Regions from separate parts of the Halopseudomonas oceani genome, predicted to be linked through region 1. Evidence: riboswitches for the same ligand, from Rfam matches in the RefSeq annotation. Region 1 holds a riboswitch; the other holds the start of a gene.
What was found. Region 1 has a riboswitch for thiamine pyrophosphate ahead of ACKPCU_RS12125 (sodium:solute symporter family transporter). Riboswitches for the same ligand answer to the same signal wherever they lie in the genome.
Positions count from the first base shown of each region.

Region 2: it holds a riboswitch for thiamine pyrophosphate, as region 1 does, so the genes downstream of both, thiC (phosphomethylpyrimidine synthase ThiC) here and ACKPCU_RS12125 (sodium:solute symporter family transporter) in region 1, are expected to answer to the same signal.

Region 1 covers NZ_OY781932.1:2,573,641-2,581,552, reverse strand. The annotation lists gene ACKPCU_RS12145 (group II truncated hemoglobin) at 438-869, shown strand; gene ACKPCU_RS12140 (GNAT family N-acetyltransferase) at 873-1,355, opposite strand; gene ACKPCU_RS12135 (ammonia-forming cytochrome c nitrite reductase subunit c552) at 1,352-3,562, opposite strand; gene ACKPCU_RS12130 (GGDEF domain-containing protein) at 3,760-4,695, opposite strand; TPP riboswitch at 4,892-5,015, shown strand; gene ACKPCU_RS12125 (sodium:solute symporter family transporter) at 5,005-6,387, shown strand; gene ACKPCU_RS12120 (flavin-containing monooxygenase) at 6,551-7,912, shown strand, end outside.
Region 2 covers NZ_OY781932.1:3,570,001-3,577,912, forward strand. The annotation lists gene ACKPCU_RS16745 (NUDIX domain-containing protein) at 1-186, opposite strand, end outside; gene thiC (phosphomethylpyrimidine synthase ThiC) at 403-2,286, opposite strand; TPP riboswitch at 2,360-2,459, opposite strand; gene ACKPCU_RS16755 (TolC family outer membrane protein) at 2,681-4,117, shown strand; gene waaA (lipid IV(A) 3-deoxy-D-manno-octulosonic acid transferase) at 4,178-5,440, opposite strand; gene ACKPCU_RS16765 (FAD-dependent oxidoreductase) at 5,703-6,881, shown strand; gene ACKPCU_RS16770 (aldo/keto reductase) at 6,878-7,681, shown strand; gene ACKPCU_RS16775 (metal ABC transporter ATPase) at 7,685-7,912, shown strand, end outside.

The DNA of each region.
Region 1 (7,912 bases):
GGTTATGTCTTGTGCAGACTGGGGCGGCGTACATCTTCAATCGCCTGAGTGGCCGCGGGAGCGGCACCTTCCGTGGAGAGCCAGATCGGACGTCTGGAACGTGTTACGAGAAGTATTACAAAGTATTTCATGATGGCGCGCAATTGTAACAACTAGTGACACAGGTCAATACATTGTTCCAAATCTGCTATTGCCATAGCGCGCGTAGCTGAATGCGAACGGGTCGCAAGTCACGTGTGGCGCGGCTTGCAGCGGGAGACTCCTGCTCTGCGGCAGGCGCCTCAATGGGTGCGGCAATCTGCCGCGGGTGAGCAACGCGCGCCAACGCAGAGCTAACGTGAGACAGGCACGGGCGGTGCGGCGACAGGCCGCAGAGAGGTCGCTGGTTTAAATATGCCGAATGCGTACCATCAAGGTATTACCATGAGGTGCAGAACATGACCCAATCCCTACCCCCTTACGGCACCGCCGACGCGTCCTACCAGGCTGCTGGCGGCATTGATGGCATTCGCCTGCTGGTCGACGATTTTTATCAAGAGATGGACAGCTGGGAAGGCGCACAGGAACTGCGGGCCCTGCACGCGCCGGATTTGGCGTCGGCGCGAGCTAAGCTGACCGCATTTCTGTCAGGCTGGCTGGGAGGGCCGAGACTGTTTCAGCAGCAGTATGGCGGCATCAGTATTCCCGCCTTTCATGCCAAATGGGATGTAGGCCCGGAGCTGCGGGACCAGTGGCTTGAATGCATGGCACGGGCGATAGCAAAACAGCCGTACCACCCGACCTTTGCCAGCTATCTGCTGGAGCAACTGCGAGTGCCCGCCAACCGGGTAGTGCAAGCCAGTCAGGCGATACGTCAGGCTCAGCAGTAGCCGCTACAGCGGTTTTTCCCAGAACAGTGCCCGGCCCATTTCCGGCAGCAGTTGGTAACCCTGAAAGCCAAAACCAAGGTAGCTACGCTGAGCAGCCTGGTTACCTTCCAACACTTCCAGGGTGAGCTTGCAGCAACCTCGCTGCCGGGCAATGTCCTCGACCTGATTCAGCATCTGCCGAGCAATGCCCTGCCCTCGCCAACGGCGTGAAACGATCACGTCGTGAATATTGATTAGCGGCTTGCCCTTGAACGTGGAAAACGCCTCGAAGCAGTTGACCAGGCCAACATACTGGCCGTCGGCAACCGCGAGCACAAACAGGTAATCCGTCCGTGAGGACAGCTTTTCCGGTAGCGATTCGAGCAACTCCGGAGCAAGCGCCGCAGCGCCACCCATAGGGTCAAGCGCATATTCAGCGAGCAACGACTTCAACGCCGCAGCATGAATTTCGTTGCCAAGATCGCCGACGATCACTTCCAAAGTCATTGCGTTGCATCCTTGTTCTGAAGCTGTTGTTGCAGTGTCAACAGGGTTTGGTTGGCAGGGGTCAAATCAAGCCCTTCGGCAATTAGCGCCAGGGCAGCGGCGCGCTGATCGGCACTGTTGAGCGCGACGGCGAGTACGTATCGATAGTGGGTGTTCTGCGGGTCGAGCACAACTGCGCGGCGCAGCTCGATCAGAGCGGTGGTCATATCCTTGCTGCGTACCTTGAGCAGCCCCAGGCTGAAGTGCAACGGGGCAGCCTGCGGCAACGCCTCCAACCCTTTGTTAAGCAGTGTTTCGGCCATAGGATCGCGCATCGACGCGCGATACAGATCGGCCAGATTGATGTAGGCACCGATGAAATAGGGATCAAGCTTCAAGGCCTGTGCGTAGGCATCTTCCGCCAGTGCAAGCTGATTACGCGCCTGATAGTACAGGCCAATGTTTAACTGCGCCGAAGGATCATCGGCGTTGGCCTGTTGCGCTTTGAGGTATTGCTGCTGCGCCTGGCGCAACTTTTCAATGTCATCACCTTGCATCTGCTCTGGCGGAATATCCAGCAACTGCGCGGCCGCCTGCAGCCTGACCACGCGTTCAGGCGCATCCAGCAGCGGGCTGGCAAGCTGCCAACGGGTGACCGGCGGGTAACTGCCAATCGCCTCCAGCGCGCCCAGGCGAATCACCGGGTCCTTCGCACGCAGGGCAACGAACAGCGACTGGGCTACCTCCGGCCCAGGCCAGGCCTGCAGCAGGCTGGCGGCAGTGGCACGGGCGATCGCTGGCTGGCCTTCGTCGGCCAACAGCGTCAACAGATCCTTCTGGGCGCCAACAGATCCCGCTCGGCCGGCTGCCAGAGTGTGCGCATACTGCTGCAAGCCCTGCGGTACGTGCCCGTACCATTGTTCGACGTGCTCTGCCGCCCATTCGGGTGTTTCGTCGCTGTGACACTGATTGCAGGCGTTGGGCACACCGAGGCTGACGCTCAGATCAGGACGCGGAATACGCAAGCTGTGATCGCGCCGAGGATCCACTTCCATGTACGTTGTGGTCGGCATATGGCAATCCACGCAGGCGCTGCCCTGCACGCTGCTGTGAAAGTGGTGCTTCGGCGTCTGGTACTGGTCGGCCTGGTGACACTGCAGGCAGACACCATCGCCGGGGACCTTGAGTTCCAGCGAGTGCGGGTTGTGGCAGTCACTGCAGGTCACGCCGGCCTGATACATTTTGCTCTGCAGGAACGAGCCATGCACAAACACCTCATCCTGAATCTGACCGTCGGGGTAATACAGGCCCTGATCAAGGGTAGCGAGCAGATAATTTTCCACCAGCAAACCGGCATCCTGCGGGTCATCAAACAATTGCGCACGGCGGGAGTGGCAGGCAGCACAGGCTTGAATTTCCTTCTCGCTGTCGCGCGGTTTGCTGCGACTGGGCGTGCCGTTCTCGTCATGCTGCCAGGTGACACCCTCACGCTCATCAAAGCGCACCGCAAGACCTAGGGTATTCGCCATGTCTGGGTGCGCATCAGGCGTCTCGGCCCATTCCAGATGGTCCGACGCCGGGCCGTGGCAGGACTCGCAGGACACGTCGATCTCGGCCCAGCGGGTGTCATAACGGTCGGTCGCGGCGTTGAAATTGCGTTCCAGATTGGTTGAATGGCATTCAGCGCACATCAGGTTCCAGTTGAACTGACGGCCACTCCAGTGCAGCGCCTTGACCGGGTCGTCGCCATTGACATCAGGGTTGAGCTGGAACCAGCGCTGGCCGCCCTCCCCAGCTGGCCGCGCATCCCAGGCAACACTGAACGCCTGATAACGGCCGCCGGGCATCGCCAGCAGATACTGCTGCAGCGGATAGACCCCAAAGGTGTACTCGGCAACATAGTCATGCTGGCGGCCATCCGGACCCAGGGTATTGACCAGGAACTGGCCGTCACGCTGGAAGAAGGTGCTGGTCACCCCGCCAAAACGGAAGGTGGCATTATTGAAGTCCCCCAGGACAGTTACCGCACTGGCTTCTTGCATCGCCTGATCATGGTGCGAGCCGTCGAAATCGCGAGTCTGCTGCTCATGGCAACCAGCACATACCTCACGACCAACGTAGTGCCGATCCTGGAGAACGACTGAATCCCGAGCTAGCGCAGGCGGCGTCACAGCGGCCGGTTGCACCGCTGGCGCGACAGGCGGCAAAACCGGCTCACTGGTGCGCATACTGAACCACCAGACGACGACTGCGCCAGCGACTAGAACAAGCGGCAAAAGCAATCGCCACAGCGACGGAACGGGGGCGGCCTCTCTGGATTTCTTATTATTGGCCATTGGCTGGCAACTTCCTTTTCACGGTTGTGCAGGCATGCTAGCGAACCTTGCGGCAATTAGGCCAGCGGCAGCTTGGACTTGGTGCCGCATCAGCGGCAGACTTCGTCCTCAACCCGGTTACGGCCACCGGCTTTTGCCCGATAGGTGACCAGGTCTGCCGCATTGAGCAACTGATCAAGAGTCGCGCTGCCACCATCCGAAGCGGTTACACCAAAACTGCAGGTCATCTGGATGCGCTGGCCACGGTAGTCGATATCCAGCGCCTCGATGGAAGCCCGCAACCGCTCGGCCAGATCGCGGGCAGCCTTCAGCCCGGTTGCCGGTAGCAAAACAGCAAACTCCTCGCCGCCCAGCCTGGCTGCGATATCCGCCGCACGGGTATGACTTCTGAGCACCTCTGCCAGCGCCTTTAACACGACATCACCGGCTGCATGCCCATAACAATCGTTGATGCGCTTGAAACGGTCGGCATCCAGCGCAATCAGTGCTACCGGGTGGCCTTGGCGCCGAGCCTGCTCAATGGCCGACCGGCCGAGGGCAAACAACGCGCGGCGGTTGGCCAGCCCGGTGAGCGCATCTTCGTTGGCCAGTTGCTCGGCCTGCAGGCGCGCAGCGGTGAGTTGCGTCTGCAGATCCTTGAGATCGGTAATGTCGGTAGCGATTTCTATGCGTACCAGCCGGCCGTCGGGCCAGCGAATGGCCTGGTCGCGGCACTGATACCAGCGGTTATTCCGGGTATTGCGAAACTCCCAGACCTGTACCCCAGTCGCCGCGCCCTCGGCGTCCACCAACATTGCGTTGTTGCAGAATGTGCACGGACCTTTCTGCCCTTTTTGCAACACCTGCCAACATTTTCGGTTATCGATTTCGCCCCATTCGGCACGTCCATAAGCGTTGAGGAACAACAGCTCATGGGTCTGCATGTCGGCGACATAAACCAGCGCATCCAGGCTGTCCAGCACGGTTTCAATGGCCGTTTGCCCCGCGTCAGGGCTATCGGTCTTCACATCAGAATCGTCGCTCATGATGGCACCCGCAATGACTGCGCGCTTAGGCGCAGCCGGTCAAAGAACGAGCGCTCCGAAGCTACTCCATGCGGTGGGCATACTCGATTGTTTTAGTTAACAAGTCCAACAGCAAACCCCTAACGATACCGCCATCTGGCTAACGATGGGTGATAGATATGTGACATCATGTACCGGATTACCTGTATACCATTCCACCTGTCGCCAGGGGTGTCCGAAGTCATGCGCTTCGGGCTGAGAACAGGCCACGCCTTGGCTGGCCCAAACCCTGGAACCTGATCCGGCTCATACCGGCGGAGGAAGCGCGACATGCTGTACCTGTCCATTGCAGCCCTGGCTGCCGTGTTGTTGCTGTTTGTCTGGATCGGCCTGCGCTCACGCGGCCAGGAAGCTCTTGACGACTTTGTTACCGCTCGCAATTCGCAGAGCAGCTGGGCTATCGGCCTCTCCTTCCTGGCATCAGGCATGGGTGGCTGGATTCTGTTTGCTCCGCCGGAAGTCGGCGTGCTGGTCGGGCCGCTGGGCTTGGCTGGCTATGCAGTCGGGGCGGCCCTGCCCTTTCTGGTCTTCGCCCTTTGCGGCCCGGCGATTCGTTGCCGTCTGCCGGAAGGCCGCAGCATCGGTGAATTCGCCCAGCACTGCTATGGTCTTGGTGTCCGCCGCTGGGTCGGGCTCATCTCGCTGCTATATATGGCGTGTTTTCTGATCGCGGAGCTGACAGCAATTGGGGCGATTACCTCCATGCTGTCTGATATCAATGGCAACCTAGTGGTGGTGGGTGTGGCACTGACCACGCTGATATACACGGCATGGGGTGGGCTGCGCGCCAGCATGACAACCGACCGCTGGCAAGGCTGGTTGCTGATTGCGCTGTTGCTGCTGGTTGGCGGTGTTGCCATGACCCGACTGCCGAGCATCAAAGCAGACGCAGTACTACCGAGTATTCCAGCGTCTGCCGCGTTCGGCGTTGCGCTGACTCTGATCATCGCGGTGACGGCAGCCAACCTGTTCCACCAAGGCTACTGGCAGCGACTCTGGGCAGCACGCGATGAGTCTGCGCTGGGACGTGGCGCTGTCATCGGTGGTGTTGCCACCGTATTGGTTGTTGCTGCCGTTGGCGGCCTGGGCATTCTGACCCTGATGAGTGGCGCCGATGTCGGCTCCCCACCCATTCCCTTCTTCGCCATGCTGCATGATGCGCCTGGCTGGCTTTCCCTGCCCGCGCTGCTGCTGGCGATTACCCTGGTTGCCTCGTCGGTCGACACCCTACAGAACGCCATTGTTTCACTTGCGGTGACTGAAAAGCAGGGGCTAAGCCTGTCCGCCGCGCGCTGGTTTACATTGCTACTGATGATCCCCGTGGTCATCCTTGCTCTTCAAGGTAACTCCGTTCTGCGGCTATTCCTGATCGCGGACCTGCTCTGCGCAACCGCAGTCGTTCCGGTGTTGCTCGGTCTCTGGTCGCGCATGACGCCGGCGGCAGCGATCCTCGGCGGGCTGGCTGGCCTGGTCGGCGCCCTGCTACCGGGATGGATAACTACCGGCAGCCTCTATCAGGGCCTGCTGATCGCCAGTTTCCCTAATGCTATTCCAACGTTGGGCCCCTTTATTGGAGCATTACTGACATCAACGCTGGTCAGCATTATTTGTGCCCTACTGTTGCCGGCACGACGCCCGCAAACTGCTCACTGACCTTCTCTACTCAGCCGCAATGCGCGGCTGAGCCTCCCCCATTTATCCCCTATCGTTGGCAATAAATGTCGACTTGTTTTCCGGATTCGACCAGCTCGATCCCGGCACTGGCGTGCAATCTTATAGTTCTCGCAAGCAACACATAATAAAAAGAGAAACCACTATGACCAACGAGCACGTCGACGTGCTGATCATCGGCGCCGGTTTGTCCGGCATCGGGACAGCGGTGCACCTCTCGCAAGAGTGCCCGGGCAAACGCATCGCCATTCTTGAGCGCCGGGAGCGCGTCGGTGGCACCTGGGACCTGTTCAACTACCCCGGCATCCGCTCTGATTCGGACATGTTCAGCTTCGGCTACGACTTTCGTCCCTGGAATGCGCTCAACACCCTGGCCGACGGCGAATCCATCCGCAACTACATTGGCGATACTGCGCGTGAATATGGCGTGGACAAGCTGATTCGCTTTGGTATCGAGACCGAGCAGGCCCAATGGTGCAGTGAACAGCAACAGTGGATCATCAGTGCGCGCGACCTGAGCAACGGGGAGCCACGCCACTACAGCTGCGACTTCCTAATCAGCTGCACGGGGTACTACGACCACAAGAACGGCTACCTTCCCGATTTCCCGGGCGTTGAGCGCTTTCAGGGTCGGTGCATCCACCCCCAGCACTGGCCAGCAGACCTGGACTACAAGGGCAAAAAGGTCGTTGTTATCGGCAGTGGCGCCACGGCGGTTACAGTGGTGCCGGCGATGGCCGACCAGGCGGCACACGTCACCATGCTGCAGCGCTCACCCTCATATGTGATGACGGTGCCGGCGCATGACAAGATCACAGAAATACTACGCAGGGTGATGCCCGAAAGCTGGGCCAATGGCATGGCCCGGAAGCGCAACATTCTGATTCAGCGCTGGCTGTTCAAGGCCGCACGCCGCTGGCCTGAGCGAATGCGTAAACACCTGCTCAACCAGGTCGCCAAACAGCTGGACGATCCGGCACAGATGAAACACTTCACCCCCAGCTACATGCCATGGGACCAGCGCCTCTGCGCCGTGCCCGATGGCGATCTGTTCAAGGCGATCAACAGCGGCAAAGCATCCGTGGTCACTGATCAGATCGACACCTTTACCGAACGCGGCATCAAGCTAGCATCAGGGCATGAATTGGATGCCGACATCATCATCACCGCGACCGGACTCAAAGTGCAGCTGCTCGGCGGCACCCAACTGCTGATTGACGGCAAGCCCTTCGACCTGCAGCAGCAGATGACCTACAAAGGGGTGCTGCTGCAGAACGTACCGAATATGGCCTGGATCTTTGGCTATACCAACGCCCCCTGGACCCTGAAGTCGGATATCGCGGCACGTTATGTCTGCCGGCTGATCAACCACCTTCGCGCAATCGGCATGCAGGTAGTTACCCCACGCGATTACCAGGGTTGCACCGAACAAAATGCATCGGTACTGGGAGCGCTTGAGTCCGGTTATGTGCAGCGTGCAGATACGGTGCTGCCCCGCCAGGGACAA
Region 2 (7,912 bases), 1.0 Mb from region 1:
ATCCAGCCAGGGGTCGTAAGGCAGAACGCACACGGCATCGTGGCGCACGAACAGCTCGCGCCGTAGCACGGGTCCCCAGCCACCGTTGAACAGCCGGTGACGCAAATTGAGGACGTCGAGGCGATAGAACCCCTTGAAGCCGGTTTCCCGGCTGATGATGTCCACGTCATCGCGCGTAAAGGACAAAAGCACACTCCCCAGATCAGTCAGCTGCAGAGGGCAAGGCGCATGGCTGCCCCTGCAGGCTACAAGCAAAGCATAAATCCGCTCTGCTGCGCAGGCACAGGACAGAGCGAATAAGAGTCAGTCGCTTAAGCTCGCATATCTGACCGGCAGACGGCAAGGGTCCGGACGTGCCAGACCCGCAGCCGAAAGACGCGCGCGAAACGGATCAGTGCTTCCTTAAAGCTTGTGGTACAGCTGGGAGCCGGTAGTGCGGAACTCCTCCGACTTGGCCTTCATACCCTCTTCAACCGCCAGATCTACCGCGGCAATGCGCTGCTCGGCGGCGTACTCACGAACTTCCTGGGTAATTTTCATCGAGCAGAACTTGGGACCGCACATCGAACAGAAGTGCGCCACCTTGGCCGACTCCTTCGGCAGCGTTTCGTCGTGGTAGGCCCGTGCGGTATCCGGGTCGAGCCCCAGATTGAACTGATCTTCCCAGCGAAACTCGAAGCGCGCCTTGCTCAGGGCGTTATCGCGAATCTGCGCGCCCGGGTGCCCCTTGGCCAGATCGGCCGCGTGGGCGGCGATCTTGTAGGTAATAATGCCGGTCTTGACATCATCCCGGTTCGGCAGCCCGAGATGCTCCTTGGGCGTGACGTAGCAGAGCATGGCGCAGCCGAACCAGCCGATCATGGCAGCACCGATGCCACTGGTGATGTGGTCATAACCGGGCGCGATGTCAGTGGTCAGCGGGCCAAGGGTATAGAACGGTGCTTCGTCGCAGCATTCCAGCTGCTTGTCCATGTTCTCCTTGATCAGCTGCATCGGCACGTGACCCGGGCCCTCGATCATCACCTGCACATCGTGTTTCCAGGCAACTTTGGTCAGCTCTCCGAGGGTTTCCAGCTCACCGAACTGGGCTTCGTCATTGGCATCGGCAATGGAGCCGGGACGCAGGCCATCGCCAAGCGAGAAGCTGACGTCGTAGGCCTTCATGATTTCGCAGATGTCCTCGAAATGGGTGTAGAGGAAATTCTCCTGATGGTGCGCCAGACACCACTTAGCCATGATCGAGCCGCCACGCGATACGATGCCGGTAACCCGCTTGGCGGTCATCGGCACGTAGCGCAGCAACACACCCGCGTGGATAGTGAAGTAGTCCACGCCCTGCTCTGCCTGCTCGATCAGGGTGTCACGGAAAATCTCCCAGGTCAGATCCTCGGCGACACCGCCCACCTTCTCCAGCGCCTGATAGATCGGCACGGTGCCGATCGGTACCGGCGAGTTACGGATGATCCATTCACGGGTTTCATGAATATTCTTGCCGGTCGACAGGTCCATAACCGTGTCGGAGCCCCAGCGAATCCCCCAGGTCATCTTCTCGACTTCTTCTTCAATGGAGGAGCCTAGCGCCGAGTTACCGATGTTGCCGTTGATCTTCACCAGGAAGTTGCGGCCGATAATCATCGGCTCCAGCTCTGGGTGATTGATGTTGGCCGGAATGATCGCCCGCCCGCGAGCGATCTCTTCGCGCACGAACTCGGGGGTGATCTGCTGGGGAATGCCTGCGCCGAAACTGTGGCCGGCATGTTGCTCCTGGAGCAGCCCCGCCTCGCGCGCTTCCTGCAGCTTCATGTTCTCGCGAATCGCGACGTACTCCATCTCCGGCGTGATGATGCCACGGCGCGCGTAGTGCATCTGCGTCACGTTGCAGCCGGCCTTGGCGCGGCGCGGGGTACGCACGTGAGCAAAACGCATGTGATCAAGAGAACTGTCGGCTAGGCGTGAGGCACCAAAATCGGAAGTAAGGCCTGGCAATACCTCGGTATCACCGCGCTCGTCGATCCAAACACCACGCACGTCGGCGAGACCGGCACGCAGGTCAATGCTCGCCTGCGGATCGGTATAGGGGCCAGAGGTGTCATACACCAGCACGGGTGCATTGCTCTCACCGCCGAAATCGGTCGGTGTATCGGCCAGGCTGATCTCGCGCATGGGCACACGGATATCCGGGCGCGACCCGGTCACATAGATTTTGCGAGAATTGGGGAAGGGTTGGGTGGCAGCGCTATCGGCACCGGAGGTGGCGATGGCGGTATCAGGCAACTTGCTGTTCATTGTTGTGCTCCACTGCGTTGGGACGCGCAGGGAACCGAAAAGCCACGGCTGCGCCAGTCCTTGCGGACTCACGCTGGCCGTCTATCTCGATTCCTACGCCGGTGCTAGCCGGTTCAGGTTCAACGGGTATCATCTCAGCCCCCTGCAAGCAGGTGGCACCCCGTCAAGATGTCCGCACAGTCTAGAGATATGCTGCTGCCGTCTCAAGCCCACGACAGATATCCCTTTCCAACACTCAGAACAAAGCTCCCCGTGATGGCTGACAAAATCCGCGAAAACGTCAGCAAAAGTCGCTACAACAGATTGTTCCCAATTGTGTCACCCAAAGCAGCTTGACCCCGGCCCCCGAGCCTTTTAGCCTTGCCTGACCCCCTCTCATGCGAAGGATTTGTGCATGTTGCGCCCGCTTACCGTTGCACTGCTGCTGGCCGGTGTGTCCGCCCAGGCTGCCGCCAATACCGATCTGATGACCATCTACCAGCAAGCTGTGCTGAACAGCGCTGACCTGGCCGCTGCCGAAGCAGACGCAATGGCCCGACAGGAAGCGTTGCCACAGGCGCGCTCCCAACTGCTGCCAAACATTGGAGTAGCCGCTGGCGCCTCTCGCCAGGATCTGGAGATAGACAAGGTTGGTGGCGACGAGTACTCCACCCACTACTATCAGGCCAGCCTGACCCAGCCGTTGTTCCGCGCTGACCGCTGGTTCACTTACCAGGCAGCCAAGGCCGTCAGCCAGCAGGCCCAACTGGAGTTCTCTGCTACCCAGCAGAACCTTATCCTTGAGGTGTCGCAGGCCTACTTCAACGTCCTGCGGGCCTCCGACAATCTGGCAACCGCCAAAGCGGAAGAGAAAGCCTTCTCCCGTCAGCTTGAGCAAGCGCAGGAGCGCTTTGAAGTCGGCTTGTCAGCCCGTACCGACGTGCTGGAAGCACAGGCAGGCTACGACAGTGCGCGCGCCGCGAGATTGACCGCGCAAACCAATCTGGACGTCAGCTATCAGGCGCTGACCCGCCTGACTAATCAGGATTATGACAGCCTGTTCGGCATCAGCCACGAGCTGCCGATCCTGCCACCGACACCGGCCAGCATGCAGCAGTGGGTCGAAACGGCTGCCGAGCAGAACCTGACCCTGCAGGCCAGTCGTTACGCCATCGATAGCGCCGAAGATACTCTGCGCAGCAGCAAAGCCGGCTACGCCCCAGTAGTCGACGCGTTCGTGCGCTACAGCAACGACAACGGCGGTGCTTCCATCGCAGCAGCGGGTCAGAACAGCACCGATAGCGAGCTGACCAGCTTTGGCGTTGAACTCAGCATGCCACTGTTCACTGGCGGCCTGACGACCTCACGGGTTCGTGAGTCGACCTACCGCCTGACCCAAGCTGAGCAGAGCAGCGAGTCACAGCGCCGCCGCGTGGTTGAAAGTACCCGCAATCTGTATCGCACGGTTACCTCCAGCGTCGACGAGGTGGCCGCACGCCGCCAGGCTATTGTCTCAGCCAAGGCAGCGCTTGATGCGACCCAGACCGGCTATGAAGTAGGAACCCGCAATGTGGTTGACGTACTGGAAGCCCAGCGCAACCTGTTCCGCACCGTGCGCGACTACAACAACCTGCGCTACAACTACATCATCAACAACCTGAGCCTGAAACAAGCCGCAGGCACCCTGAGCCCGCAAGACCTGCAGGACCTGTCCCAGTGGTTGAACCCGAACTACGATCCGGATCGTGACTTCATCCCCGAGGCTACCGAAGAAGAAGCCCGGCAGATGTCGATGGGCGGCCGGCCACAGCAGCCGTCCGCACCGGCGAACGGCGACAGCAGCACGTTCTAGGTCCATCGTGCACAAACAAGAACAGCGCCCAAGGGCGCTGTTCTTGTTTGTGTTGCCAGATCAGCTCAACAGCCGCGCAATCCCCTCAAGCAGCCGCTCCAAAGCGCCCTGATTATCAGCCACCACAGCCTGTCCAGCCTGACCGGCACGTTGGCGAGCAGTATCCTGCTGCAGCCAATCCTGCACCGCAACCGCCAACGCGGTTTCGTCATCGACCACCTGCAACGCACCAGCCCCCTCCAGCAATTCGCTGATTTCGGTAAAGTTGAAACGATGCGGCCCAGACAGTACCGGCAGCCCCAACGCGGCTGGCTCCAGATAATTGTGCCCGCCGTTCGGCACCAGCGAACCACCAACAAAAGCCAAGTCAGCACAGGCGTAGAGAAACACCAGCTCGCCCATGGTGTCGCCGACCAACACCTGCTGATCCGCTGCGGGTAACGCCCCACTGCTACGCCGCACCATACCGAAACCAGCCTCACTGACCTGACGGGCGACCGAATCGAAACGCTCGGGGTGGCGCGGCACCAGAATCAGCAACGCATCAGGCAGGGCTTCCAGCACCCGGCGATGCGCTCGCAGTACCTGTTCATCCTCGCCCGCATGGGTGCTGGCCGCAATCCAGACAGGACGCTCACTGCCCCAGCGCGCGCGCAACTCCCGAGCCTGCTGCACCTGTGCGGGGTCCGGACGGAAATCGAACTTAATGCTTCCGGTGACCTGCATGTGCTCGCGAGCGACACCCAGCTCAACAAAGCGCAGGGCCTCTGCCTGACTCTGCACCGCCACCCAGTCCAGCGCAGAAAACATCGGCCGCACCAGCGCGCCAACACGCTGATAACCGCGCGCCGAGCGCGCAGACAGCCGAGCATTGGCCAGCACCAAAGGCACATGGGCCCGTTTGGCTTCGGCTACCAGATTTGGCCACAGCTCCGTCTCCATAATGATGCCCACCTTTGGCTGTAAACGGCGCAGCAGCCGGCGTTGCAACCAAGGCAGATCGTATGGCAGGTAAGCATGTCCCACCTGCCCGCCAAACAGCTTGCGAATCTGCTCTGAGCCGGTGGGCGTCATGCAGGTGATGGTAATCGGCAGTTGCGGGTAGCGCTCTAGCAGCTCTCGTACCATCGGCGCGGCGGCAATACTCTCGCCGACTGACACCGCGTGCACCCAGATGCCGCCGCGGCGAACATCACCACCCAGCGCAAAGCGCTCGGCCCAGCGCCGTGCGTACGCTGGGGCCTTGATCGCCCGGTACAACAGACGCAACAGAATCAGCGGCAGGCAGAAGAAGAAAAACAGGGTATAGAGACGACGGGCCATGAAAGCATCCTGTAGCAGCAAGGCGTCCGGTAGGGACTGCACTGAGGCAGCGCTGGGCTAGCGCTCAAGCATACATCTGACTGCGTTGCGCTGTTTGCCAATAGAACCACTATTGGCAAACAGCGCGCCGTGCATCTCCACGCTTGAGCACTCGCAGAGTACGTGTAGGGTTCATCAGCACTTCCATAGGGTAACAGATGTGACCCGCAGCGCCGGCAATGACTATACTAGAGGCCCTTTTTGACCTGAGCTGTGGGAGAACATGAGTACAACCCTGGACACCGATATCTGCATCATTGGCGGCGGCATCGCCGGGCTATGGCTCAACGCCCGCCTGCGCAAGGCTGGTTACTCGACCTTACTGGTAGAGCGCGGCGCCCTAGGCGGCGGCCAAAGTGTCAAATCCCAGGGCATCATTCATGGTGGCATCAAGTACGCGCTGGGCGGCAAGCTCAATGCAGCAACTGAAGCGATTGCCGATATGCCTTCCCGCTGGCGCGACTGTCTCGCCGGCACCGGCGAGCTCGACCTCAGCGGCGTGCGCGTTCTCTCACAGCATCACTATCTGTGGTCGCCGGGCAGCCTGATCAGTAATTTGGCCGGTTTTTTCGCCAGCAAGGCGCTGCGCGGCCGGGTTGATCAGCTCAAGGGCAAGGCGTTACCCACCGTTTTCAACGATCCCGGCTTCAAGGGCAAGGTCTATCAACTTGGCGAGCTGGTGCTGGATGTGCCTGACGTCATCCGGCGCCTGGCCGAGCTGGCTGGCGACAGCCTGCTCAGTGACAACAACCCGCACATCCTGCGTGACGACAATGGCGACATCGCCGGCGTGCAACTGGCCAATACCCGCATTCAGGCCCGCCGTTACGTGCTGACAGCCGGTGAGGGTACCGAAGCGCTGCTGCAGGACTGGGGCGTCAAAGAACCAGCCATGCAGCGCCGCCCACTGCAGATGGTCCTGGTCAAGGGCCCAGACCTGCCTCCGCTCTATGCACACTGCCTGGGTGCCAGCCCGAAACCCCGCCTGACGGTCACCACCCATCCCTGCGAAGATGGCCAGTGGTGCTGGTATCTGGGCGGCGAGCTGGCCGAGCAGGGAGTCAATCAGGCACCGGATCAACTGATTGAACAGGCCCGCCGCGAACTCGGTGAGTTGCTGCCGTGGATCGACCTGAGCGAATGTCAGTGGACCACCTTACCGGTCAACCGCGCCGAACCTGCCCAGAGCGGCTTGGTACGGCCTGATAACGCCTACGTTCAGCCGGTACGCAACGCGCTGATCAGTTGGCCTACCAAGCTGGCACTGGCACCCAACCTGAGCGACCTGATGATTCAGGAGCTGGAACGCCAGCAGGTTGCACCGGCATTGAGTCAGGCAACCACCGCAGACCTGCCCCGTCCGCGAGTAGCCGAACCGCTTTGGGATGTCTGTTTCCGATGAACAATCTGCAACCCTACTACCGCTCACTGGGCGATACCGGACTGCGCCTTTCGCCGCTGGGGCTCGGCACAGTCAAGATCGGTCGCAATCAGGGGGTCAAATACCCCAGTGGTTTCGAGCTGCCCGACGATGCTGCCGTCCAGAATCTCCTCGCGCAGGCTCGCGATCTGGGAATCAACCTGCTCGATACCGCCCCGGCCTATGGGACCAGCGAAGAACGCCTCGGCCCGCTGCTGAAAGGCCAGCGCGACAACTGGGTCATCTGCAGCAAGGTGGGTGAAGAGTTTGAGAACGGTGAGTCTCGCTTCGACTTCTCGGCGAGGCACACCCGCCAGTCCGTCGAGCGCTCATTGCGGCGGCTGGACACCGATCGGCTGGAACTGGTGCTAGTGCATTCCGACGGTAACGATCTCGAGGTACTGGAACAGGACGTCTACCCGACACTGGACCAGCTCAAGCGCGAAGGCCTGATTCTCGCTTACGGCTTCTCCGGCAAGACCGTTGAAGGCGGCCTGCGCGCCCTGCAGCAAGGTGACTGCGCCATGGTGACCTACAATCTGCGCGAGCAGACCGAACGCGCAGTGCTCGACTTCGCCCTGCAACACAACAAGGGCATCCTGATCAAAAAGGCGCTGGCCAGCGGGCACCTCTGCCTCGATGGCGAGGACCCGGTGCGCAAGAGCCTGGAACTGGTGCTCGGCCACCCCGGGGTCACCAGCGCCATTATCGGCACCATTACACCCAAACACCTTGCGCAGAATGTCAGCGCAGCACTGTCGGTACTGTCCAGCATGGAGTAAGGCATGACTCAGATTGTCGCTCGGAAGAATCCCGTTGCATTCAAGACCCAGGCCATTGCGGTTACCGCCAGCCCCGAGGTCCTGCGCTACGAGCCGGTCGGCAGCCCGCTGAGCTTTGACCAGATGCAACAGTTGCGAAAACCACTGCAGCTGGAGGACCCGCATCAATTTCAGACTACCCTGGCCAACCTCGGCGTTTCCGTCGACATCCGTCTGCACTGGCAACAACGC